DNA from 4 places in the Shinella sp. OV683 genome. Region 3 is predicted to be linked to each of the others. Evidence: predicted binding sites of a transcription regulator. Region 3 holds the regulator's gene; each other region holds the start of a gene.

Region 1 (5,804 bases), 1.2 Mb from region 3:
CATTGGTGGCGCCCGGCCCGCGGGTGACGAAGCAGATGCCGGGCTCGCCGGTCAGCCGGCCCCAGCAGTCCGCCATCATTGCCGCGCCACCTTCCTGACGGCAGACCATGACGTCGATATCCGTGTCATGCAGCGCGTCGAGCACGGCGAGAAAGCTCTCGCCGGGGACGCTGGACACGCGCTTGACGCCATTGGCGATCAGGGCATCGACAATCAACTGTCCGCCGGTTCTCTTCGACATATCATTCACTTCCATTTGTACCCGCTGGGACCGGAATTAGTGCTTGTCCCGGTCCTGCTCCTCCAGAATCCGCTTCTGATAGCGACTCTGGATGATTTCGACAATCACCAGCGTTCCGAGAACGAAGTAGAACGTCGATTTCGCCATCGGTTCGATAGCAAAGCCGAAGAAGGAGAGATGGGCGAGATGGCCGCCTTCGGAGAGGAGCATGTAGCCGACCAGCAGCAGCACGAAGAGGCCGAGCACCTCATACATGCGGTTCTTCTTGAGGAAGTTGGCGACATGATCGGCGAGCAGCACCATCAGCGCACCCGAGACGATGATGGCGGCGGTCATGACGATGAAGTTCTTTGTCAGCGCCACGGCCGACAGCACAGTGTCGAAGGAGAAGACGATGTTCATGATCAGGATCCACGTCAGTGCCGCGGCCACCGTGCGGCGCGGGGCCGAGGTGGCGCCGTGCTCCAGGTCAGTCGAGCCGATCATGTGGTAGATTTCCTTGATCGCCGTGTAGATCAGGAAGATGCCGCCGAACAGCACGATCAGCGCATGGCCACTGACGGAGGCGCCGAATATGGGCGAATGCACTTCCAAGATCGGTTGCTGGAAGGCCGCGATCAATTGCAGCACGACAAACAGCAGCACGATGCGCAGGCCGATGGCCAGCAGGATGCCGGTGCGGCGCACGGAGGCCTCGCGGGCCGGGTCGACCTTCTTAGACTCGATCGAGATATAGAGGAGATTGTCGAAGCCGAGCACGGTTTCGAGCGCGGTCAGGATCAGGAAGGTGATGAGGCTGTCAATCGTGAAGAGGTTTTCAAACATGGTTGAGCCTTATGATCGCGGAAATTGCTGTCTTCGCTGATAGCGTTTGCACCGCGCCATTAGCAAGCGCCCACGACCAAAAACCTGAGCTGTCCCGTCAGATATCGCTGACCGTGGTCTGCTTGTCCTCGCGCCAGATGATAAACAGGCCCGAACCGATGATGATGGCAATGCCCACCCATTTCATCGGATTGGGGAAATCGCCGAACACCCAATAGGCGACGATACAGGCGGTGACGATTTCCAGATATTGCAGCGGCGCCAGCACCGAGGCCGGCGTGGCACGATAGGCATAGATCGACAGGATGCCGGCGACCGTGGCCGACAGGCCAAGACAGGCGAGATAGATGACCGTGTTGATCTCCGGGATCACCGGATCATAGAGCGGGATCTCAGCGAGATGCCCGACCGCCAGAAGCAGCGACGCAACCACCAATCCCCAGACGCTTGACTGGAACTGCATCGACCAGGGGTCTTCGCTGCTCGACAGCATCCGAGTCAGCAGGAGAAACGTCGCGACCGTGAACGCCGTGACGATCGGCAAGAGCGAAACCCAGCCGAACTGGCTGAAGCTCGGCTGGATGACCAGCAGCGAACCGCCAAAACCGGTGGCGCAGGCGATGATCTTGTTACGGCTGACATGTTCCTTGAGGAAGATGCCGCTCATCAGCGTCAGGATGGCCGGCTCGACAAAGAAGATCGCCATCGCATCGGCAACCGGCATGGTCTTCAGCGCATAGGTGTAGACGGTCATGCCGATGACGATCAGCAGGCCGCGCAGGAAATGGAAGAAGGTCTGGCGCAGAGAGCGGCTGAAAAGCGGGCCGCGCGTCACCACGAATGGCAGCACGAACAGTGCCTGAAACAGGAAGCGCGCTGCCGTGACTTGGCCTGCAGGAATGCTGGCGACTGAGAGTTTGGAGAACACATCGATAAGCGGTGCCGTCAGAACCGAGGCGCACATCAGCACGATGCCCGCGCTGGGAAGCACGGAAGGGGCAGTTCTGGTGTCTGTCATCAGGGCATTCCGGATTCTCGGCTTACGACGCTGTCGGCCCAGGCGGCGAAGGCCTTGATCGCATCGTCCCGGTCGAGCTCGTTGAGCGTCTCGTGGCGCATCTCGGGATAGAGGGTCAAGTGGATATTGAGAAAACCCATCGACGTCATTCGCCTTGCCAGCCATTCCATCGCTGCGCCATTCGACGTCGCCGGGTCATGGCCGCCACCGACGATATTGACGGGCATCGTGCGGCTGAGCCGGCCGAGTGCGGTGACGGAGCCCGCCTCGCCGGCCATCTGGATGACATCGAGCCACATTGAGACTGAAGGGTCCCAGCCACAGAGCGGATCGGCGATATAGGCCTCGACTTCCCTTTGGTCGCGGCTCAGCCAGTCGAAATCGGTGATGTGGTCGGGCACGGATTTGGCCCATTGCTGGAAGGTGAATTTGGGACCGAAGGCGCTCGGCACATCGGAGCCCTTGAGCGCGCGCTCGATCTTCAGCAGCAGGTGGCCCATCTTGCCGGCAAGGCCGGGATTGAGATCGGCATTCCAGATCGCCAGGCCATCGAAGGCGTCGGGGTGGGCCTCGGCCGTGGCCGCGGCAATCATGCCGCCCATGGAATGGCCAAACAGGATAATCGGCAGACCCGGATTCTCGGCCGCCGCAAGATTGCGCACAGCCATGACATCGTCGACGACCAATTGCGGGCCATTCTTTTGCGCGAAGCGGCCGATCGGCGCCCCCTCGGCCCGCGTTGCGCCATGACCGCGATGATCGTGGGCATAGATCATGAAGCCTTGCGCGGCGAGGTGATCCGCAAACCGGCCATATCGGCCGCTATGTTCGGCAAGGCCATGCGAGATGACGATGACGCCCTGGGGCGCGGAGGTTGGTTCGGCCCAGCGCAAAGCGAGTAGTGCACCTGTCGGGCTCCCATGCGTAGTTGCAGTCATGAAGCCCATTTGTTCCCCTCAGATCTGTCGCGGCAACCACACATATCCAGAATTGTCGGCCGAGGGAAGGATGCCAATTTTCGTCTTCGCGGTTGCAAATAGCCTTCGCGGTCGCAAAAAAATGCAAAATTTTTTAATTCTGGGTTGAAACAATTGCCAAAATATACTCTATATGTTCCGTTAATGTTCCGTAGTACATTAGGAGTCTGTGATGTTTCTGTGCCGCATCGCATTTCGACAGTATCAAAGTGCAGCATTTATCCTATTGTTTTTTGGTCTTTTCTTGCCCGCGTCCGCAGGGCAGGCGATCGAAATGAACGGTCCGGTTGTCCATACAACCGACAAGGCGGAACAAAGGCAAAATGACGGGAGGACAATGATGATCCTCGGCGTCAGCTGGCATTCCGGGTTTTGCGAGACCAGGCCGGGTCTGCGGGAGTGCCGGAATCAGGCTGCGGAACGGGCGGAGGCACGACAGTTTTCCCTGCATGGCCTATGGCAGATCCGTAAGAGTTACTGCGGCGTGCCCGAGGCGCTCAAGGCCGAAGACAAGAAGCACAAATGGCTCGATATGCCGGAACTTGCGCTTGACGAAGGGCTGAAGGTGGAACTTGCGCGCGCCATGCCGGGCACGCAATCCGGCCTCGACCGGCATGAATGGATCAAGCACGGTACCTGTTCGGGCGATGTCGCAGCAGGCTACTATGCGAGGGCACTGAAGCTGCTTGCTGCGCTGAACGGCTCTGAGGTTCAGACATTATTCGAGGGCAATCTCGGCAAGGTTCTCAAGCAGGACGAAATCCAGCAGGCATTCGACAGCGCATTCGGCCCTGGGGCGGGTGAGCGGATCAGGATGCGCTGTGCCAAGGACGGCGACAGGCAGGTGATCACCGGCCTGACGATCGGCCTCGGCGCGGTGGACGAGGGTGAGCAGGATCTCGGTGTGATGATTGAAGCTGCGGGCACAACCAAGTTCGGTTGCCCGGGCGGTGTCGTTGATGAAGCCGGCCTTCAATAGGCCGAGCTGGTGACGCGCTTGGCGAAAGCCCGGATTGCGATTGCCCCGCAGCCTGATTTGCCCTACATAGCCGGGCAAATTACGGATACGGTTTCATCGAGGTTAGCATGGCACGTCAATTCATCTATCATATGTCGGGCATCAACAAGGCATATGGTGCAAAGAAGGTCCTGGACAATGTCCACCTGTCTTTCTATCCGGATGCCAAGATCGGTATTCTCGGCCCCAACGGCGCCGGTAAGTCGACCGTGCTCCGGATCATGGCGGGGCTGGACAAGGAATGGAGCGGCGAGGCCTGGCTGGCCGAAGGCGCGACTGTCGGCTACCTGCCGCAGGAGCCGCAGCTCGATCCGTCCAAGACGGTGCTCGAAAATGTGATGGAAGGCGTGGCCGCCAAGACGGCCATCCTCGACCGCTACAACGAGTTGATGATGAACTATTCCGACGAGACGGCGGAAGAGGGCTCGCACCTCCAGGACGTCATCGACGCCCAGAACCTCTGGGATCTCGAATCCCAGGTGGAGATGGCAATGGATGCATTGCGTTGCCCGCCGGGTGATTCCGAAGTCACCAGTCTTTCGGGCGGCGAGCGTCGCCGCATCGCGCTCTGCAAGCTGCTGCTGTCGCAGCCCGACTTGTTGCTGCTCGACGAACCGACCAACCATCTCGACGCCGAAACCATTGCCTGGCTTGAAAAGCATCTGCGCGCCTATCCCGGCGCCGTGATGATGGTCACCCACGACCGCTACTTCCTGGATAACGTCACCAGCTGGATCCTGGAGCTCGATCGCGGTCGCGGTATTCCCTATGAGGGCAACTACACCGCCTATCTCGCTGCCAAGGCCAAGCGCATGCTGCAGGAGGGCCGCGAGGATGCTTCCCGCCAGAAGGCGCTTTCGCGCGAACAGGAGTGGATCGCTTCCAGCCCGCGTGCTCGTCAAGCAAAATCCAAAGCCCGTATCAAGTCCTACGATGAATTGGTGAGCGCGGCCGAGAAGCAGCGTCCGGGCGAAGCACAGATCATCATTCCGGTGAGCGAACGCCTCGGGCAGGTGGTCATCGAACTCGATGGCGTATCCAAGGGGTACGGCGATACACTTCTGATCGATGGCCTGTCGCTCAAGCTGCCGCCCGGCGGCATCATCGGCGTGATCGGGCCGAACGGCGCGGGTAAGACGACGCTGTTCCGGATGATCACCGGCCAGGAAAAGCCCGACAGCGGTACGATTCGCATCGGCGACACCGTGCAGATGGGTTATGTCGACCAGAGCCGCGACGCTCTCGATAGCAGCAAAACCGTCTGGGAAGAGATTTCCGGCGGTGCGGAAATCATCAAGCTTGGCAAGTTCGACATGAACTCCCGCGCCTATTGCGGTGCGTTCAACTTCAAGGGCGGCGACCAGCAGCAGAAGGTCGGCACGCTTTCGGGCGGCCAGCGCAACCGCGTGCATTTGGCAAAAATGCTGAAAGCGGGCGGCAATGTTTTGCTGCTTGACGAACCGACCAACGATCTCGATACCGAAACGCTCGGTGCGTTGGAAGATGCGCTCGAAAAGTTCGCCGGATGCGCGATTATCATCAGCCACGATCGCATGTTCCTCGACCGGCTGGCGACCCACATCCTGGCTTTCGAAGGCGACAGCCATGTCGAGTGGTTCGAAGGCAACTTTGAAGACTATGAGCAGGACAAGGTTCGTCGCCTCGGTGCCGAATCGATCAATCCGAGCCGCGTGACCTACAAGCGCCTGACGCGCTGATCTGCTT
Region 2 (5,804 bases), 1.2 Mb from region 3:
CTTGATAATCGCATCGATCTCGATATTCTGCTGGTCGCATTCCACCACGCGAAGCAATTTCCGGCATGTGATCCGGTCATGGTCTCCTTCGAACTTGCTGTATTTTTTGGGGAGCGGCTGAAAGTCCAGCTAAAGGATGATGGCATTCGCCCGGACTTCGTTGATGCTGTGCTCGATATGGGCACGCGGCGTGAACAGATGATGCCTGGTATGGAAAATACCAAGCGCATTTTGTCGATTACTCTTCGTGCACAGGCATTGGCAGCATTCATAAACACAGAAGACGGCAAGAACCTGCTGGCAGGCACCAAGCGCGCGACACAGCTGCTGGCCGCCGAGGAGAAGAAGGGCACCGTGGTCGCCGATCGCATCGATCTGTCGCTGCTGACGCTACCCGCCGAAAAGGCGCTGCATTCGGCCATCGTCGTGGCCTCGCAGGGTGCGGCAGAAGCCGTGGCCCGTGAAGACTTCGAAGGCGCAATGGAAGCACTCTCGAAGCTGCGCGGACCGGTCGACACGTTCTTCAACGATGTGCTCGTTAATGACGACAACGCCGATATCCGCGCCAACCGCCTGGCTCTGCTGGCGGCAATTCGCAGCGCGACGGGTGCGGTGGCGGATTTCTCGAAGATTTCGGGATGATACAAGTCCCGCGGCACCGCCGGTCTTGAGGTGTAGCGCGATGGCCACAGGCACCAGCGCGCTGCGATAATTCGCCCAGATAAGTTACATTTTTTTACAATGCTGCCGTGAATGCGACCAACTCGCACCTATATGTGCTGAGGATGAAATGATTTGCTCGCAGGATGATCGCGATGGCGCTGCCAAATGACGTTAAAAATACAATCAGGGCCCGCCTGCAGTCCGACTATGCGTTCCGGTTCGCGCTGCTGTCCGAAGCAGTCGAAGCGTTGTTGAGCAACGATCTGCTCACTGCAAAGAGCGTGTTGTGGGATTATATCGACGCCACGATCGGCTTTGCGGACCTCTCTTCGCAGACCGGATTGCCGGAGAAAAGCCTGATGTGGATGTTCAGCGAAAGCGGTAATCCGCGCGCAACAAGTCTGTTCAAGGTGCTGGCCGTGCTGCAGAAAACACAGGGCATCCACCTCGCGGTCGACGCGGCGGCCTAAGCCTAACGACCCTGCCGGATGACCCAGGCGGGGATCAGTTCCGAACGCAGTTTTTTCACCGATGATGCCCTGGCGAGCGCCGTCAGGTCCATGCCGGGCCGCGCGAGCGATGCAGCCTGGCGCTTTGGCATCAGGAAGCCGAGTTCCAGCACACCTGCCCTCGATGTCAGCCGCTTGAAGAACGGCCGGCGGAAGCGGCGCGACGGGGAAAAGCGCGCCGGCGACTTGCCAAGGGACGCATATTCGAGGATTTCCTCGATCCAGCCGGATTGCGGCCGCGCACCGGGTTCGAGCAGCATGACCCACTCGCCGCGCGCTGCGCGCAGCGTTTCGTGCAGGTCCCATTTCTCCAGGAATTTGCAGCCGGCGGCATCGGCGACGGCCGCCGAGCCATCGCGCGAACCGTGATCGAGTACGATCACGTCGCTCACCAATCCATCCACCGCACCCGACACCAGCACGGCGAGCGTATAGGCGAGTTCCGGCTCGTTATCCCGGCATTCCAGCAAAACAGTCAGCATTGCTTACCTTTAGAGGAAGGATTTGAAAAATGCGAGTCATGGATTTTGTTCTTGCAATGTTCTCTTTTTCACGATAGGAAAATAATCAGGACGAGGCAAGGAATCGCCTCACTGGAGACACCCATGATCAACATGTCGCTTGCGCGGCAGGCTGCTTTTGCGCCTGCCAATACGGCAGAGATTGCCGATAGTCTTCTCACCGAAAGCGGCCTCAGGATCGAGATCGACCGCCGTCGCGGGCGCGCTGCCGGCATCAATCCGGCAGGCCGCTTCGAGCCGCAGGAACGTGAAGTGCTCGACGATGGCTGGCAGACGCTGGAAAGCCTCGATCCATTCAAGACTGAAGTGCAGGTGGAAAAGCCGCGCAGCATCATCGCCCGCAACGACAGTCCGGACATCCCTTTCGACCGTTCGATCAATCCCTATCGCGGCTGCGAACATGGCTGCATCTATTGCTTCGCGCGGCCGACGCATTCCTATATGGGCCTGTCTGCAGGACTGGATTTCGAGGCCAAGCTGTTTGCCAAGCCGGACGCGGCCAGGCTTCTGGAGCGCGAGCTTTCCAAGCCGGGCTACAAGCCGAAGACGATTGCCATCGGCACCAACACCGATCCTTATCAGCCGATCGAGAAGGAATGGCGGATCATGCGGCAGATTCTCGAAGTGCTGGCCGCTGCCAACCATCCCGTTTCGATCGTGACGAAATCGGCGCTGATCATGCGCGACATCGATATTCTCAGCGGGATGGCCGAGCGCGGGCTTGCCAAGGTGGCGCTGTCGGTGACGACGCTCGACCGCAAGCTGGCGCGGCTGATGGAGCCGCGTGCCTCGACGCCCGCCCGGCGGCTGGAGGCGATCAGGGCGCTCAGTTCGGCCGGCGTGCCGACTGCTGTCATGGCTGCACCGATGATCCCGGCGCTCAACGATCACGAATTGGAGCGCATCCTCGATTCCGGCAAGGCGGCCGGTGCGACTGAGGCAAACTATATCCTGCTCAGGCTGCCGCTGGAGGTGAGTCCGTTGTTCCGCGACTGGCTGCTGAGGAATTATCCCGACCGCTACCGGCATGTGATGAGCCTGATACGTTCGATGCGCGGCGGCAAGGATTACGACGCCGAGTTCGGCAAGCGCATGAAGGGCGAAGGCCCCTATGCGTGGCAACTCAATCGCAGGTTCGAACTGGTGATGAAGAAGCTCGACATGCGCAGACGCGGCATTCAGCTGAATACCGATCTGTTCGTGCCGCCGAGTGGCGCAGGCGTGCAGCTCAGCCTGCTGTAACTGATTTAAAGCTCTTCAGCGCCCGGGCTCCATCCCTGCCCCGCGAGCACCGGCGCTGAATGACCGTGCGGCCCGCCATCCCCCGCCTTGGCCGGCCGCGCCCCTGTTCTGGAATGCCGCCCTCATTCCAGGACTTGCAGGGAATCGGGAGAACGTGTCAAACCACCCGCATGAAACGGCACGCTCTCACCGATTCCCTCCCCTTTCTGGAGGAAGACCCGCAGCCGACTTTCCTGATCGAGGAAGGCCTGGTGCGGGACGGATATGAATATGTCTGCGGTCTCGACGAAGCCGGCCGTGGGCCGCTTGCCGGTCCGGTGGTCGCCAGTGCGGTGATCCTCGACCCGCGCAACATTCCCGAGGGACTGCATGATTCCAAGCAGTTGACGGCCGCGAGGCGCGAAGAGCTGTTTGAATTGATTCTGGCGACGTCGGAAGTTGCCATTGCCTCGGTCAGTGCCGCCGAGATCGATAGGACCAACATTCTCAAGGCCAGCCTGGAGGCGATGCGCCGTGCCGCACATTCGTTGCACCGTCGACCGAAGTTTGCGCTGATCGACGGCCGCGATGTCGCACCCGGCCTGCCCTGTCCGGCCAAAGCGCTAGTGAAGGGCGATGCCCGCTCCTTCTCGATCGCAGCTGCCTCGATCGTCGCCAAAGTGACGCGCGACCGGATCATGGCCGCAGCCGGCAATCGCTTTCCGGGTTACGGCTTCGAGTTCCATGCCGGCTATGCCACCGAGTTCCATCGCAACGCCATTGTAGAACTCGGCCCCTGTGGCATCCACAGGATGACATTCCGGCCACTGCGCAAGGATTGATCGCGTCATAAGGCGCCGCCGGCAGATTGCCCTTCCAGTCTCAAACCTGCTAGACAACAATTGTTCGGTGCCCATGTGAATGGGAGAATCGGGAAGCGGGTGCAAATCCCGCGCGTGCCCAACGCTGTAAGGGGGACGGAGTTCGCTGATATGCCACTGGGAAACCGGGAAGGCGGCGATCTCCGGATGAACCCGAGCCAGAAGACCGGCCGGACATATCAGGCTTGAAAGCGCGGACGGCTTTCACAGCAGCCAATTGTCGGGGTAAGACAATGCAAGGCAATCATGCGCGCCATCTTTCGATGGCCGGTCCATTTTCCGAATCCGAGACGGCGGCCGTCTATCGCGCCATTCATTCGCGCCGAGACGTGCGGAATGAATTCCTAGCCGATCCCGTGCCGGACGCGGTGATCCAACGGCTGCTGACGGCAGCCCATGCCGCGCCATCGGTGGGCTATATGCAGCCGTGGAATTTCATGCTGATCCGCGACGAGGCCAATCGCGAGGCGGTCCACAAGATCTTCCAGGATGCCAACGACGAGGCGGCCGACCAATTGCAGGGCGATCAGAAGCGCAGCTACATGGCGCTTAAGCTCGAAGGAATTCTCAAAGCGCCATTGAACATCTGCATCACCTGCGATCGCAAGCGCGGCGGCGATTTCGTGCTGGGTCGCACCCACAATCCGCAGATGGATCTCTACAGCACCGTTTGCGCGGTGCAGAATTTCTGGCTCGCGGCGCGGGCCGAAGGGATCGGTGTCGGCTGGGTCAGCATCTTCGATCACGAGCGGCTGAAACAGCATCTCGGCGTTCCAGACAGCGTCGAGATCGTCGCCTATCTCTGTGTCGGCTATGTCGATCAGCTCTACGTCAAACCCGAACTGGCCGTGAAAGGCTGGCGTGAGAAGATCGCGCTGGAAAAGCTGATCTTTGAGGAACGCTGGCCGGAAGCCTCTCATGTCCTGGGGTTCTACCGAGAAATCGCCTGCAGGACGTAAAACGGCAAGAAAAACCCCGCCTTGCGGACAGGGCGGGGTCAGTTCATTTCCAGAACCAGATCGAGATCAGTTCAGGCGGGTCTTCACCTGGCTGACGGCGTCGTTGAACAGGCCACCGGAGATCTTGCTGTCGACATTGCTCGAGATCAGTTTCTCGGCGGCAGCGACTGCCAGATCGACAGCTGCGGCGCGCACGGCGTTCACAGCTTCGGTCTCGGCGTGCTTAATCTTCTGCTCGGAAAGCGCCGTGCGACGGGCTACATATTCCGCTGTTTTCTGCTTGGCATCCGCTGCGATCAGGTCGGCCTCGCGCTTGGCGGCGGCAACGATCTCGGCAGCTTCCGCTTCCGCATCCTTGCGCTTCTTCTGGTATTCAGCCAGAAGCGCCTGGGCTTCGTCACGAAGCTGCTTGGCAGAATTGAGTTCGCCTGCGATCTTGCCGGCGCGCTCGTCGAGGCTCTTGGTGATCAGGTTCGGAACCTTGAGGTAAAAGATTACCCCGAGGAAAATGACCAGTGCCACCTGTGCCCAAAGCTGGGCCCATGCTGTTGCATCCATGATGAACCCTCCGGTCAGCCCTTGACAGCCTTGACCGCAGACGCGGCATCGGCCTTGGTTACACTTACACCAGTCAACTGCTCGACGATTTCCGCGGCAGTGTCTTGGGCGACGGTTTCGACCTCGGAAAGCGCCCTGGTCTTGATCTCGGCGATGCTGGCTTCAGCACCGGCAATTTTCTTGGCCAGATCGGCTTCGAGCGCGGTGCGCTCCGCACTGGCCTTGGCCTTTTCAGCATCGCGTGCCTGAGCAGCGATCGCCTGTGCCTTGGCGCGGGCCTCGGCCAGTTCCTGCTGGTATTTCGCAACGGCAGCGTCGGCCTCGATCTTCATACGATTCGCTTCGGCGAGATCGGCAGAAATGCGTCCTTCGCGTACGGCGATGATGCCGCTGAGGCGCGGGGTCACGAACTTGGCAACGAGGTAATAGAAAACACCAAATGTAATCGCCAGCCAAAGCAGCTGCGATGGAAAATGGCTTGGGTCGAACGGC
Region 3 (5,804 bases):
CCTTGTCCTTCCGAATTTTGCTGGTCAGACCGTGGACCCCATAAAGCTCAAAATCCTGCATCCATTTATAAAGTGTGGACTTGGAGAGCTTTGTGGGCTGACCTGTCCAGTCATGCACGATGCGTCCATGGTGGCGGTCGATCTCAGCCTTGCGGCCCGAACTGCCCTTCGGCTGTTCAAGGGCGCGGCTGATCAGATCGTATTTCCAGTTGCGCTCAAGTTGCGCAGCATCACCGAAACGAAGTTTTGAAACGGCTTCATCGGTGGTCTGAAGGGCCTTTAAACGCTCTTGAATATGCGCCGGAAGGCTCGAAACCTTCACCTGATATTGCTTGCCGGAGTTGCCGCCCCGACCGAAGGCGGTCCGGACTTCAAGCGCCGCGCCATACCAACTACCATTCTTGAGTGCCTTCCAAACCGCCTGTCTGCTGATACCCGAAACATGGCTGAGTATGTCGACATCCACGAAGTTAGCCATTGAAAGCTCCCGCTTCCTTCATCAGACGAAGTCTCAGTCTTTTCGCGCTTGGGCCATTTCGCTTTCCCTTAAGGACATCGGATGCCCACACGCGACAAATGCCGTTTTGCGAACACCACTTGCTGAGTGAAGTGCCTTGGGCGATAAAGCCAGCACGTACCACGGCAAAAAGATGGCAGCCGGGCGATGCAATTATTTGTTTTGTTGTCTCAGACTTCATAGTGAAGTCTATGACTTCATTTTTCGTGAGTGTCAAATAGAAAATGGATGAGCATGTTCGGGTTTTCATCGAACGTCTAAAAGCCGCGCTCCTCATCCAGACGGATGAAGAACTGGCTTCACGAATTGGCTATTCTAAACAGGCAATCGCGAACTGGCGGCGACGTGGCGCTGTGCCAAACAAGGCTCGGACAAAGATCGCACAACTGGCCGGCCCCGAATTTGCGGCCGACGAGTGGGAACAGCTCGGTCATGTGCAACGCGAGAAAGCGATCTTATATGCGTGCCTCTCAAGAATCTTTGCCCGCCTGGCTTCGACCTACGCACAGCCATTGGCACCACACGACTTTGCCAAGTTGGGTATACAATTCAATGATCTTGAAGAAGGGCTACTTTCCCATATTAGAGACGAAGCGTCGCACGGAGCTTCCGAGGCCGAGATAATCCAGCGACTTTGGGGAGGGCTCGATGACGACAAGCTAATTGAAGTGGCGTGGTTTTTCATCGACGTCGGTAAGGCGCTTAGAAGCTAGGTTTACCAATAGGTTTACCAATCACTGACGTTTACAATTTATTCCGGCACTGGGTTGTCCAATAAACGAAATGGAATCAAACACTTCATCGCTATGCTGGAATGGAAAAATTGAGGTTGGCAAATGCCGCGATTGGCAACCCTATTTTTTGCCGGAAAACCCTTTAAAATCAGACGTCGCTAGGGATTTTCATTCCAGAATAGCTCTGACAGCCATTCCCAAATAGCTTTCGCGCCTCCAACACAACGCCCCATCATCATTAACCTTATCTAAAGCCCTTGCAGAACATAAATGGAACAGATAGTGTTTGTTCCAGATTTGTTTCGCGATTCTGAGAGGGCTGCGATGCTAACGAGAAAGCAACAAGAGCTACTCCTGTTCATCCACGAACGGATGAAGGAGTCCGGCGTGCCGCCTTCCTTCGACGAAATGAAGGATGCGCTCGACCTCGCCTCGAAGTCCGGTATTCACCGGCTTATCACCGCGCTCGAGGAGCGCGGCTTCATCCGCCGCCTCCCAAATAGGGCGCGCGCGTTGGAAGTCATCAAGCTGCCGGAAGCCTATTCGGCGAGCATCAAGCCGCAACAGCGCGGCTTCTCCCCAAGCGTCATCGAAGGTTCGCTCGGCAAGCCGCAGGCGGCGCCGGTCGCTGCCAAGCCGCCCGCCAATGACGATCGCTCCGACTCGGTGTCCATTCCCGTCATGGGGCGGATCGCCGCCGGCGTGCCGATCTCGGCGATCCAGAACAACACCCATGACATCGCGGTTCCCGCTGGCATGATCGGCGGCGGTGAGCATTACGCGCTCGAGGTCAAGGGCGACTCGATGATCGAGGCCGGCATTCTCGACGGCGACACGGTGATCATCAAGAACGGCTCCAGTGCCAGCCCCGGCGACATCGTCGTGGCGCTCGTCGACGACGAGGAAGCAACGCTCAAGCGCTTCCGTCGCAAGGGCGCATCGATCGCGCTCGAGGCCGCCAACCCGGCTTACGAGACCCGTATCTTCGGGCCCGATCGCGTCAAGATCCAGGGCAAGCTTGTCGGCCTGATCCGCCGCTATCACTAAGCAGTGACGCGCGTCCCTCGCCGTCCATTACGCGGCGGCGAGAGTAATATTGCGCATTTACCTTTGCACGCTGCAGCGATTGCGAAATTTCCCCGTCTCGGATAAGGAAATTCGCATGGGGCTTTTCAATTTTTCAGAAGATTATTGCGGATCATGGCGAAAGCATTTGTACTTTCGCCTGTGTGGCTGCGGTTTCCTTGAGATTTGACATTTTACCGCCTGATTCCGCACTTAGCGCGGTAGGCGGTATGGATGGCTTGCCCAATCCAATTGCGTGTGACAGGAGACTCTATTGAGCAAAAACAATAAGAAAGTAGCGCTGGTTACCGGCATCACCGGTCAGGATGGGGCCTATCTCGCAGAATTGCTGCTGAGCAAGGGCTATATCGTCCATGGCATCAAGCGCCGCTCCTCCTCGTTCAACACGAGCCGCATCGAAAACATCTACCAGGACCCGCATGAAGAGGACCAGCGTTTCATCCTCCATTACGGCGACATGACGGATTCCACCAACCTGATCCGCATCGTTCAGGAAGCGCAGCCCGACGAGATCTACAATCTTGCCGCCCAGAGCCATGTGCGCGTCTCGTTCGAGACGCCGGAATACACTGCCAATGCCGACGGCATCGGCACGTTGCGCCTGCTGGAAGCCATCCGAATCCTGAAGCTAGAGAAGAAGACCCGTTTCTACCAGGCCTCGACGTCGGAGCTTTATGGCCTGGTGCAGGAAGTGCCGCAGAAGGAAACGACGCCGTTTTATCCGCGCTCGCCCTATGCAGCCGCCAAGCTCTACTCCTACTGGATCACGGTCAACTACCGCGAAGCCTATGGCCTGCATGCCTCCAACGGCATTCTCTTCAACCATGAGAGCCCACTGCGCGGCGAGACTTTCGTGACCCGCAAGATCACCCGTGCTGCCGCTGCCATTCGTCTCGGCAAGCAGGAAAAGCTCTATGTCGGCAACATCGATGCCAAGCGCGACTGGGGCCATGCCCGCGAATATGTCCGCGGCATGTGGATGATGCTGCAGCAGGACAAGCCCGACGACTATGTGCTGGCGACCGGCGAAACCACCGAGGTCCGCCAGTTCATCACCTGGGCGTTTGAAGATGTCGGCATCAATCTGGAATGGCGCGGCGAAGGCGTCGACGAAAAGGGCTACGACATCTTGTCCGGCAAGATCGTGGTCGAGATCGACCCGCGCTATTTCCGTCCGACTGAAGTCGAGCTGTTGATCGGTGATCCGACCAAGGCCCATACTAAGCTCGGCTGGAGCCATGACACGTCCGTGCGCGATCTTTGCCGCGAGATGGTCAATGAAGACCTCAAGGTCATGCAGACCGCCACCGTGATGAAAGAAGCCTGATCGATGTATTCGCTTTCCGGCAAGAAGGTCTGGGTCGCAGGTCATCGCGGCATGGTCGGTTCGGCAATCATCCGCAGGCTCGCAGGCGAAGGCTGCGAGGTCGTCACGGCCTCGCGTGCCGACGCCGACCTGCGCGATCAGGCAGCAACGCTGGGCTGGATCGAAAAGACCAAGCCGGACGCGGTGTTTCTGGCTGCCGCCAAGGTCGGCGGCATTCTCGCCAATGACAGCTATCCCGCCGATTTTCTCTATGACAACCTGATGATCGAGGCCAACATCATCCACGGCGCCCACAAGGCGGGCGTCGAGAAGCTGATGTTCCTCGGCTCGTCTTGCATCTACCCGAAATTTGCACCGCAGCCGATTACCGAGGATGCGTTGCTGACCGGCACGCTGGAGCCGACCAACGAATGGTATGCGATCGCCAAGATCGCCGGCATCAAGCTGGCCGACGCCTATCGCAAGCAGCATGGCGACGACTATATCTCCGGCATGCCGACCAACCTTTATGGGCCTGGCGACAATTTCGACCTCAATTCCAGCCACGTCATGCCGGCGCTGATCCGCAAGGCGCACGAGGCAAAGCTCGCCAAGGCACCCTCGATCACCATCTGGGGAACCGGAACGCCGCGGCGCGAGTTCCTGCATGTAGATGACTGCGCCGATGCATGCGTGCATCTGATGAAGACGCATTCCGAAGCGGGCCATGTGAACGTCGGTTCGGGCACGGATGTAACCATCCTCGAATTGACCGAGATGGTTTGTGAAGCGGTGGGCTATCACGGCAGAATCGAGCATGACCTGACCAAGCCCGACGGTACGCCGCGCAAGCTGATGAGCGCCGAAAAGCTGCGCGCCACCGGCTGGGCTCCGAAGATCGGCCTTAAAGAAGGCATCGCGGCAGTTTACCAGTGGTTCCTGGCCAACAAGGCCTGAACCATAAGCAAGAAGATCCGGGATAGAATGAATGGCTGGCACCCGCCACGAATTGGCATTTCTTGATGGTTTGCGTGGGCTGGCGTCCCTGTGGGTAGTCATCGGCCACGCGATGTTTCTGACCGGCTACAAGGTCGGCATCTTCGCCCAGCCTGACATGGCGGTGGATCTTTTCATCATCATTTCGGGCTTCCTGATGGTGTTTCACTATCAGCTGCGCGAGGCTCGCGAGCCTTGGACCGAGCCGTCGACGTGGAAGGTGTTCTGGATCCGGCGCTTCTTCCGCATTGCACCCCTCTATTATGTGTGCCTGGCAGCAGCGCTCTATTTCGGACCGGATCTCTGGGAGGCCAGGCTGCGAGCCGCGTCCGCCATGCCGGGTTCGATGACGGAGACGCTGACCTATTCTGGTCGCTATCTCGACCAATCGCTGACCAACATCGTGATGCATGTCAGCTTTCTGTTCGGCATGACCTCGACATATAATTTCCGCACTGCCCTGCCGGATTGGTCGATCGGCCTGGAGATGCAGTTTTACGCGTTCCTCCCGCTTCTGATGCTGGTATTGATGCGGCTACGCTGGATGGCGGGCATGGCGCTGCTCATCGCATTCGGCTGGATCCTCGGAAGCTGGCTAGATCGCAATGGCTTCGTCATCGGCGCCTATTCGATCCTGGCGATGAAATTCCATCTGTTTGCCGCCGGCATGCTGATCGCCATGTCGATCCGCGCCGTAGGCGCGAACAAATGGCTTTTGCTGCTTGCCGCTTGCGCGGTCATTTTCGTGCCGCTTGGCGGCGGCCGTGATGCCTTCCACCGGACGATCAAGATAGTCATCGTCTGCGGCTTCTTCGCGCTGCTTTACAAGGACGCGATGCCGGTGATTGCCAAACGCCTAATCGGCGCACTCGATACTGTGTTTTCCAATTCACTGAGCCGCTGGATCGGTGACCTGTCCTATGGCGCCTATCTCATTCACCTGCTGGTGATGCTGCCAGTCTGCGGCTGGCTCGCTGTGACCTTTCCTCACCTGGCGCCCTTCCCGCGCTTCTGGGCGGTGCTGGCGTTGACCATACCGATCACCTACGGGCTGGCCTGGTTGGCCTACCGCTATGTCGAGTTGCCGGGCATCGCGCTCGGAAGACAGGTGGCGGGACGGTTCCAGAAACCGAAGCCGGCGATGGCGTAGCCAAAGAAAAACCCC
Region 4 (5,804 bases), 2.6 Mb from region 3:
TCACTACTTCTTCATCTGCTCCTTGAGGATCGCGAGCTTGGCGAAGGGAGAATCCGGATCGATCGGCTTGTCCTTGCGCGGGGGCTTGGAATCGAAGCGTTGCGGCTGGGCGCGATCCTGCTTGTCGCGCTTGGGGCCGGATTGCTTGTTTTCTCCACGATGCTCGTTGTTCGGGCGATCCGAGCGCGGCGGACGATCGCCACGTGGCGGCCGGTCGCTGCGGGCTTCAGCCGGGCGCGGGTCCTTCTGTCCGTCGCCGCGCTGTTGGCGGGGCTGCTGGCGCTGTTCGCCAGTACGCTCTCCGCCGCGGCCATTGGGGCCGCGGTTTTCACCGCGATTGTCTCGGTTGCCCTGCTCGCGACGGCCTTCGCCGGGACGACGCTGGGTTTCCGGCTTGCCGCCACCCGGGCGCCAAAGCAGCACACGCTTTTCTTCCTGCGGAGCTTCGACAACGGCCTCAGCAGCGGGAGCCGCCTCAGCTTCGACAGCAGCGGCCGTTTCGGCGCCTGCTTCAACCACTTCAACTGCCGGAGCGACTTCAACACTTGCTTCGGTCGCAGGCGTCTCCTCAGTTGCTGCAGCGGCAACAACTTCGGTGCTTTCGCCTTCCGGCTCGGATGACGTGTGCGCCGATGCTTCAACTGCCGAATCGTCGGATGTTTCGCTCTCGGCCGACGCATTTTCCGTGGTGTCCGCAGCAGCCGGTGCAGCAGCGGCCGGCGCGTTTGCCGCCAGATGGCTTGCTGCCTCTTCTGCGGTCACGCTGTCGGCGCGATAGCCGAGACCCTTGAGGATTTCCTCCATGTCGTCGGCGGTGGCGCCGAGGATGGAGAGCATGGATGGCGTCGCGACGAAGCGGCGACCATCATAGGCGCCTTCCGGGCGCGACGGCGCGCCTGGCTTCCACTGCAGCAGCGGACGGATAAGATCGGCCAGACGCTCGAGAATGTCGATGCGCACCGCGCGCTTGCCGAGGAATCGGAAGCCGGCGAGACGATAGAAATTACGCTCGAACGCGTGATCGGTGACGATCGAGGTGCGGCCGGCGGCCAGCGCCGGAATCAGATCGCCATAGCCCGGCTTGGTCAGTGCGTCGTTCTTCAGCGCCCAGAGAAGGGTGATCAGTTCGGCGGGCGCAGGCTTGAGAAGCGCTGGCATGAAGACATGGTAGGCGCCGAAACGGATGCCATATTTGCGCATCGAAGCGCGACCATCCTGGTCGAGCGTCTTGACGTCTTCCGACACGTCGCGACGGAACAGCACGCCGAGATTTTCGGCAAGCTGATAGGCCAGACCCTTGGCGATGCCTTGCAGGTCCTCGGCGCGGATCAGATCGTCGAGCGGCTTCAGCACCGTGGCGATATGGTGATTGAGGAAGCGCTCGATACGTGCCTGCACATGTTCGCGGGCGTGGCCGGACAGCAGTTCGTCGGCCAGCAGCACCACGCGCGGCCGCATGATGTGGTCGGATGCGGTCAGCCGTGCCACAGGCTCGCCGAGCCAGCGCACCAGGCCGTCATTGGATAGCGCAAGATCGTTATTGCCTGCAGCGTGCAGACGTGCGGCGCGCGCCTCGAATTCGAGCGCAAGCGCCTTGCTCGCAGCACTTTCCACAGCCTTCAGATCCTGGCCGTCAGCACCTGCCACCAGCGTAAACCGGAAGCCCGACAATTGTCCCACATGATGTCCTTCAACAAAGACATCACCATTCACACTGATTTCAGCTTCCAGCATAGCATTCTCTCTTAGGCGCCTCATGAGCACAGATGTCCTGCGATCTACGAAGCGTTTGGTCAACCGTTCATGCAACGCATCAGAGAGGCGATCCTCAATGTCGCGCGTTTTTTCCTGCCAGTGTACCGGATCGGCAAGCCAGCCCGGGCGATTGGACACATAGGTCCAAGTCCTGATTTGCGCAATACGCGCTGACAGCGTGTCAATCTCGCCATCGGTGCGGTCTGCCCTGCGGACTTGCTCGGCCACGAACGTCTCATCGACTGCGCCGTGCCGGACAATGTCCTTGTAAATTGCCGCAACCATATCGGAATGCTGCAGCGAGGTGATCCGCCGGTAATCCGGCAATGCGCAAATCTCCCAGAGCTTTTCCACTCTTTCCCGCGTCGTGGCAAGCCGCAAAATGTCGGGGTCGCGCGACAAAAGCTCCAGCGCCTGCAAATCGTCCGCCGGCAGGGCTTTTGTCAGGCCGTGAACGCGGGGTGCGGTGTCGAGGCTGGCGTGCAGGCTGGCAAGCGTGGAGAAATCCAGCGACTTGGAGCGCCATTGCATGACCTTGACCGAGTCGAAATGGTGCGATTCGATGCGCTCGACCAACTCATCGGTGAGCGGCGGTGTGTTGCCGGTAACGCCAAAGGTGCCGTCGCGCATGTAGCGTCCGGCACGTCCGGCGATCTGGCCGAGTTCGCCGGCATTGAGGTTTCGGTACTGGAAGCCGTCGAATTTGTGGTCCTGGGCAAACGCGACGTGGTCGACATCCAGGTTGAGGCCCATGCCGATGGCATCGGTGGCGACGAGATATTCGACCTCGCCTTCCTGATAGAGGGCGACCTGGGCGTTGCGGGTGCGCGGGCTGAGTGCGCCAAGCACGACGGCGGCACCGCCGCGCTGGCGCTTGACCAGTTCGGCGATCGCATAGACCTCGTCGGCCGAGAATGCGACGATGACGCTGCGGCGCGGCAGGCGGGTGATCTTTTTCGAGCCGGCATAGAAAAGCTGCGACAGGCGCGGCCGCTCGGTGATGTGAATGCCTGGCAGGATATGGGCGAGAATAGACTTCATCGTCGCCGCGCCCAGCAGCAGGGTCTCCTCACGGCCGCGCAGATTGAGGATGCGATCGGTAAAGATGTGCCCACGGTCGAAATCGGTGGCCAACTGCACTTCGTCGATCGCCACGAAGGCCGCGCGCGTTTCGTTGGGCATCGCTTCGACGGTGCAGACGGAAAAGCGCGCGTTCGGCGGCGAGATCTTCTCCTCGCCGGTGATCAGCGCGACATTGGCCACGCCGACCCTCTCGACAACCCGGCCATAGACTTCACGCGCAAGCAGCCTGAGCGGCAGCCCGATGATGCCCGACGAATGGGCGACCATCCGCTCGATGGCGTAGTGGGTCTTGCCTGTATTGGTCGGCCCGAGCACCGCAGTTACCCCGCGGCCGCTCAATGTCATGGGATCGGATTTCAAATCGGTCCAGTCCAGGGTTCACTGTCTTGCCTGGCTGTCGAGCCGGGCGGCATTCCTTGCATCTCCTTTGTTGCAATTGCAAGACAGGATCCGGCAAGGGGTGAGATGACACATAGATAGGCCGTTTGAGCGCCGTGGTAAGTGCAAAAATCAACAATTCGGAAGGCATTGGAACAGCGTAGGAACGAATCGGCGACGAATCGCTGACTCCCCGACGTTCCCGGATTGTTCACCGCAAGATGTGGTGGTTTCACCCAATATGGCTACGAGGATCTGAATCCCTGACATGATTCCACACGAAAGCTGTGGAAGATGGCAAAAGTTGCGGGAAACCGTGTCAAAGCGAGATTCAACATATGGTTAACCAATTGTAAACTTTGATGGCTTCTGCCTCAGCTCGGCACAGATAAGGTGCACTGAACCTTTGAGGAACGAATCGCAGACGAATCGCGGTTGGCACGGTGTTCCCTGTTGGTTCTCCACAGCATATGGTGCAGCAAGAGTATGTTAACCATATCGAGTCGCAGAAATGAGGGAATCGCTCGATTTTGCGCCCTATGGTCCTGATTCAGGTGCGGAAAATGCAATCTCTTGCCTCGTTGCCTGATACAGGCCGGCTCTGTGAACCAATATGGAACGAATCGCTGACGAATCAGGGCTCGGCCATGTTTCCTGCTTTGTTCACTGCAATATATTGTGCAAGAACAAATTCTTAACCATATCGGAGAAGATGCTCAGGCGGGGTTTGACAGCCATTCAGCGCCGCTTTGGAGGAGCTTTCATGCTGCAAGGCCATGTCTTTATCGCAACCAGTCTCGACGGTTTCATAGCGCGCAGGAACGGAGACATTGATTGGCTGCCGGCCCTCTCCGCCGGTGGTGGCGACTATGGCTATGGCGATTTCATTGCTGGCATGGATGGGCTGATTATGGGGCGGGGCAGCTACGAAAAGGTGATTTCATTCGAGGAATGGCCCTACACAAAGCCTGTCGTCGTGCTCAGCCGGTCGCTGGCACCCGACGGTGTGCCCGCACGCCTTGCCGGCAAGGTGCGGATTTCCGATCTCGAACCTGCTGCGATTGCCGCAGAGCTGGCGAGCGAAGGCTGGGTGCATGCCTATATCGATGGTGGCAAGGTGATCCAGTTGTTCCTGCGAGCGGGACTGATCGAGGATATGGTCATATCGCAAATCCCGGTGCTTCTTGGAGACGGCCTGCCGCTGTTCGGGCCGCTGGAACAGGATATCGCACTTGACCACTTGGGAACCGCGGTCTTTTCGTCGAGCCTCGTCCAGCAGCGCTATCGGATAAAGCAGCCGCCGGCGTAACCGGCGGCTTTAGCGGTCAGGCCAGATACTGGCCGCCATTGGCGCTCAGAGTGGCGCCGGTGACGAAGCCGGCGTCGTCTGAGGCAAGAAAGACCACGCAACGGGCGATTTCTTCCGGCTGGCCCAGACGTCCGACCGGGATCTGCGGGATGATCTTCTCGTTCAGCACTTTTTCCGGCACCGCCATGACCATTTCGGTGGCGATGTAGCCCGGGCAGATGGCGTTGACGGTGATGCCCTTGGCCGCACCCTCCTGGGCGAGCGCCTTGGTGAAGCCGAGATCGCCGGCCTTGGCCGCCGAATAGTTCACCTGGCCCATCTGGCCCTTCTGGCCATTGATCGAGGAGATATTGATGACGCGGCCGAAGGATCGGTCGCGCATGCCCGTCCAGACGGGATGGGTCATGTTGTAGAGGCCGGTGAGGTTGGTGTTGATCACCTGGCTCCACTGGTCCGGCGTCATCTTATGGAACATGCCGTCGCGGGTAATACCGGCATTGTTGACCAGGACTTCGACCGGGCCGAGATCGGCTTCGATCTTGGCAAGGCCCTCCTTGCAAGCCTCATAGTTGGAGACGTCCCACTTGTAGGTGGAAATGTCGTTGGCTTTCGAGAAGGCTGCAGCCGCCTCGTCATTGCCGGCATAGACTGCCGCCACCTTGTATCCTGCCGTCTTGAGAGCCACTGAAATGGCTGCGCCGATGCCTCTTGTTCCGCCTGTGACGACTGCTGTTCTGCTCATGCCTTCCTCCCCATTCTCGCTGCGCATGTTGGATGGGCAGCCGGGTCTTGTTGGATCCGGCTGCGGAATAGTCTCGGATCACATCGTCTCGACGCACATGGCGATGCCCATGCCGCCGCCGATGCAAAGGGTTGCGAGGCCCTTCCTGGCGCCGCGACGCTTGAGCTCGAACAGCAACGTGTTGAGAATGCGGGCGCCTGATGCACCGATCGGGTGGCCGATGGCGATTGCGCCGCCATTGACGTTGAGGATCGCCGGATCCCAGCCGAGATCCTTGCCGACGGCGCAGGCCTGAGCAGCAAACGCTTCATTGGCTTCGACAAGATCGAGATCGCTGATCGACCAGCCGGCCTTGGCAAGCGCCTTGCGGGTGGCCGGGATCGGGCCGGTGCCCATGACCTTCGGATCGACGCCGGCGGTGGCCCAGGAAACGATGCGGCCAAGCGGCTGAATGCCACGCTTGGCGGCTTCTGCTTCGGTCATCAGCAGGGTGGCGGCGGCGCCGTCATTGAGGCCCGATGCGTTGCCGGCGGTCAC

Evidence for each region. The regulator LexA, encoded in region 3, represses DNA repair genes until DNA is damaged. The targets are predictions, from matches to a motif close to TGTTCNNNNTGTGTTCNG.
Region 1: the regulator LexA is predicted to act here: its motif matches at 3,196-3,213, upstream of ACXHRN_RS06555 (ribonuclease T2 family protein).
Region 2: the regulator LexA is predicted to act here: its motif matches at 1,701-1,718, upstream of ACXHRN_RS18170 (glycosyl transferase).
Region 4: the regulator LexA is predicted to act here: its motif matches at 3,414-3,431, upstream of ACXHRN_RS24995 (helicase-related protein).

The regions. Positions count from the first base shown of each region.
Region 1 covers NZ_CM173543.1:1,366,300-1,372,103, forward strand. The annotation lists gene ACXHRN_RS06535 (thiamine pyrophosphate-binding protein) at 1-241, opposite strand, end outside; gene ACXHRN_RS06540 (TerC family protein) at 278-1,066, opposite strand; gene ACXHRN_RS06545 (DMT family transporter) at 1,164-2,084, opposite strand; gene ACXHRN_RS06550 (alpha/beta hydrolase) at 2,084-3,031, opposite strand; gene ACXHRN_RS06555 (ribonuclease T2 family protein) at 3,399-4,040, shown strand; gene ettA (energy-dependent translational throttle protein EttA) at 4,148-5,797, shown strand.
Region 2 covers NZ_CM173543.1:3,749,769-3,755,572, forward strand. The annotation lists gene glyS (glycine--tRNA ligase subunit beta) at 1-642, shown strand, start outside; gene ACXHRN_RS18165 (transcriptional regulator) at 816-1,133, shown strand; gene ACXHRN_RS18170 (glycosyl transferase) at 1,136-1,654, opposite strand; gene ACXHRN_RS18175 (PA0069 family radical SAM protein) at 1,778-2,935, shown strand; gene rnhB (ribonuclease HII) at 3,106-3,756, shown strand; cobalamin riboswitch at 3,805-3,984, shown strand; gene bluB (5,6-dimethylbenzimidazole synthase) at 4,029-4,754, shown strand; gene ACXHRN_RS18190 (F0F1 ATP synthase subunit B) at 4,821-5,312, opposite strand; gene ACXHRN_RS18195 (F0F1 ATP synthase subunit B) at 5,327-5,804, opposite strand, start outside.
Region 3 covers NZ_CM173543.1:2,586,136-2,591,939, forward strand. The annotation lists gene ACXHRN_RS12340 (hypothetical protein) at 1-478, opposite strand, end outside; gene ACXHRN_RS12345 (helix-turn-helix domain-containing protein) at 742-1,230, shown strand; gene lexA (transcriptional repressor LexA) at 1,576-2,298, shown strand; gene gmd (GDP-mannose 4,6-dehydratase) at 2,591-3,664, shown strand; gene fcl (GDP-L-fucose synthase) at 3,668-4,600, shown strand; gene ACXHRN_RS12365 (acyltransferase family protein) at 4,632-5,789, shown strand.
Region 4 covers NZ_CM173543.1:5,172,002-5,177,805, forward strand. The annotation lists gene ACXHRN_RS24995 (helicase-related protein) at 4-3,183, opposite strand; gene ACXHRN_RS25000 (dihydrofolate reductase family protein) at 3,980-4,525, shown strand; gene phbB (acetoacetyl-CoA reductase) at 4,542-5,267, opposite strand; gene ACXHRN_RS25010 (acetyl-CoA C-acetyltransferase) at 5,346-5,804, opposite strand, start outside.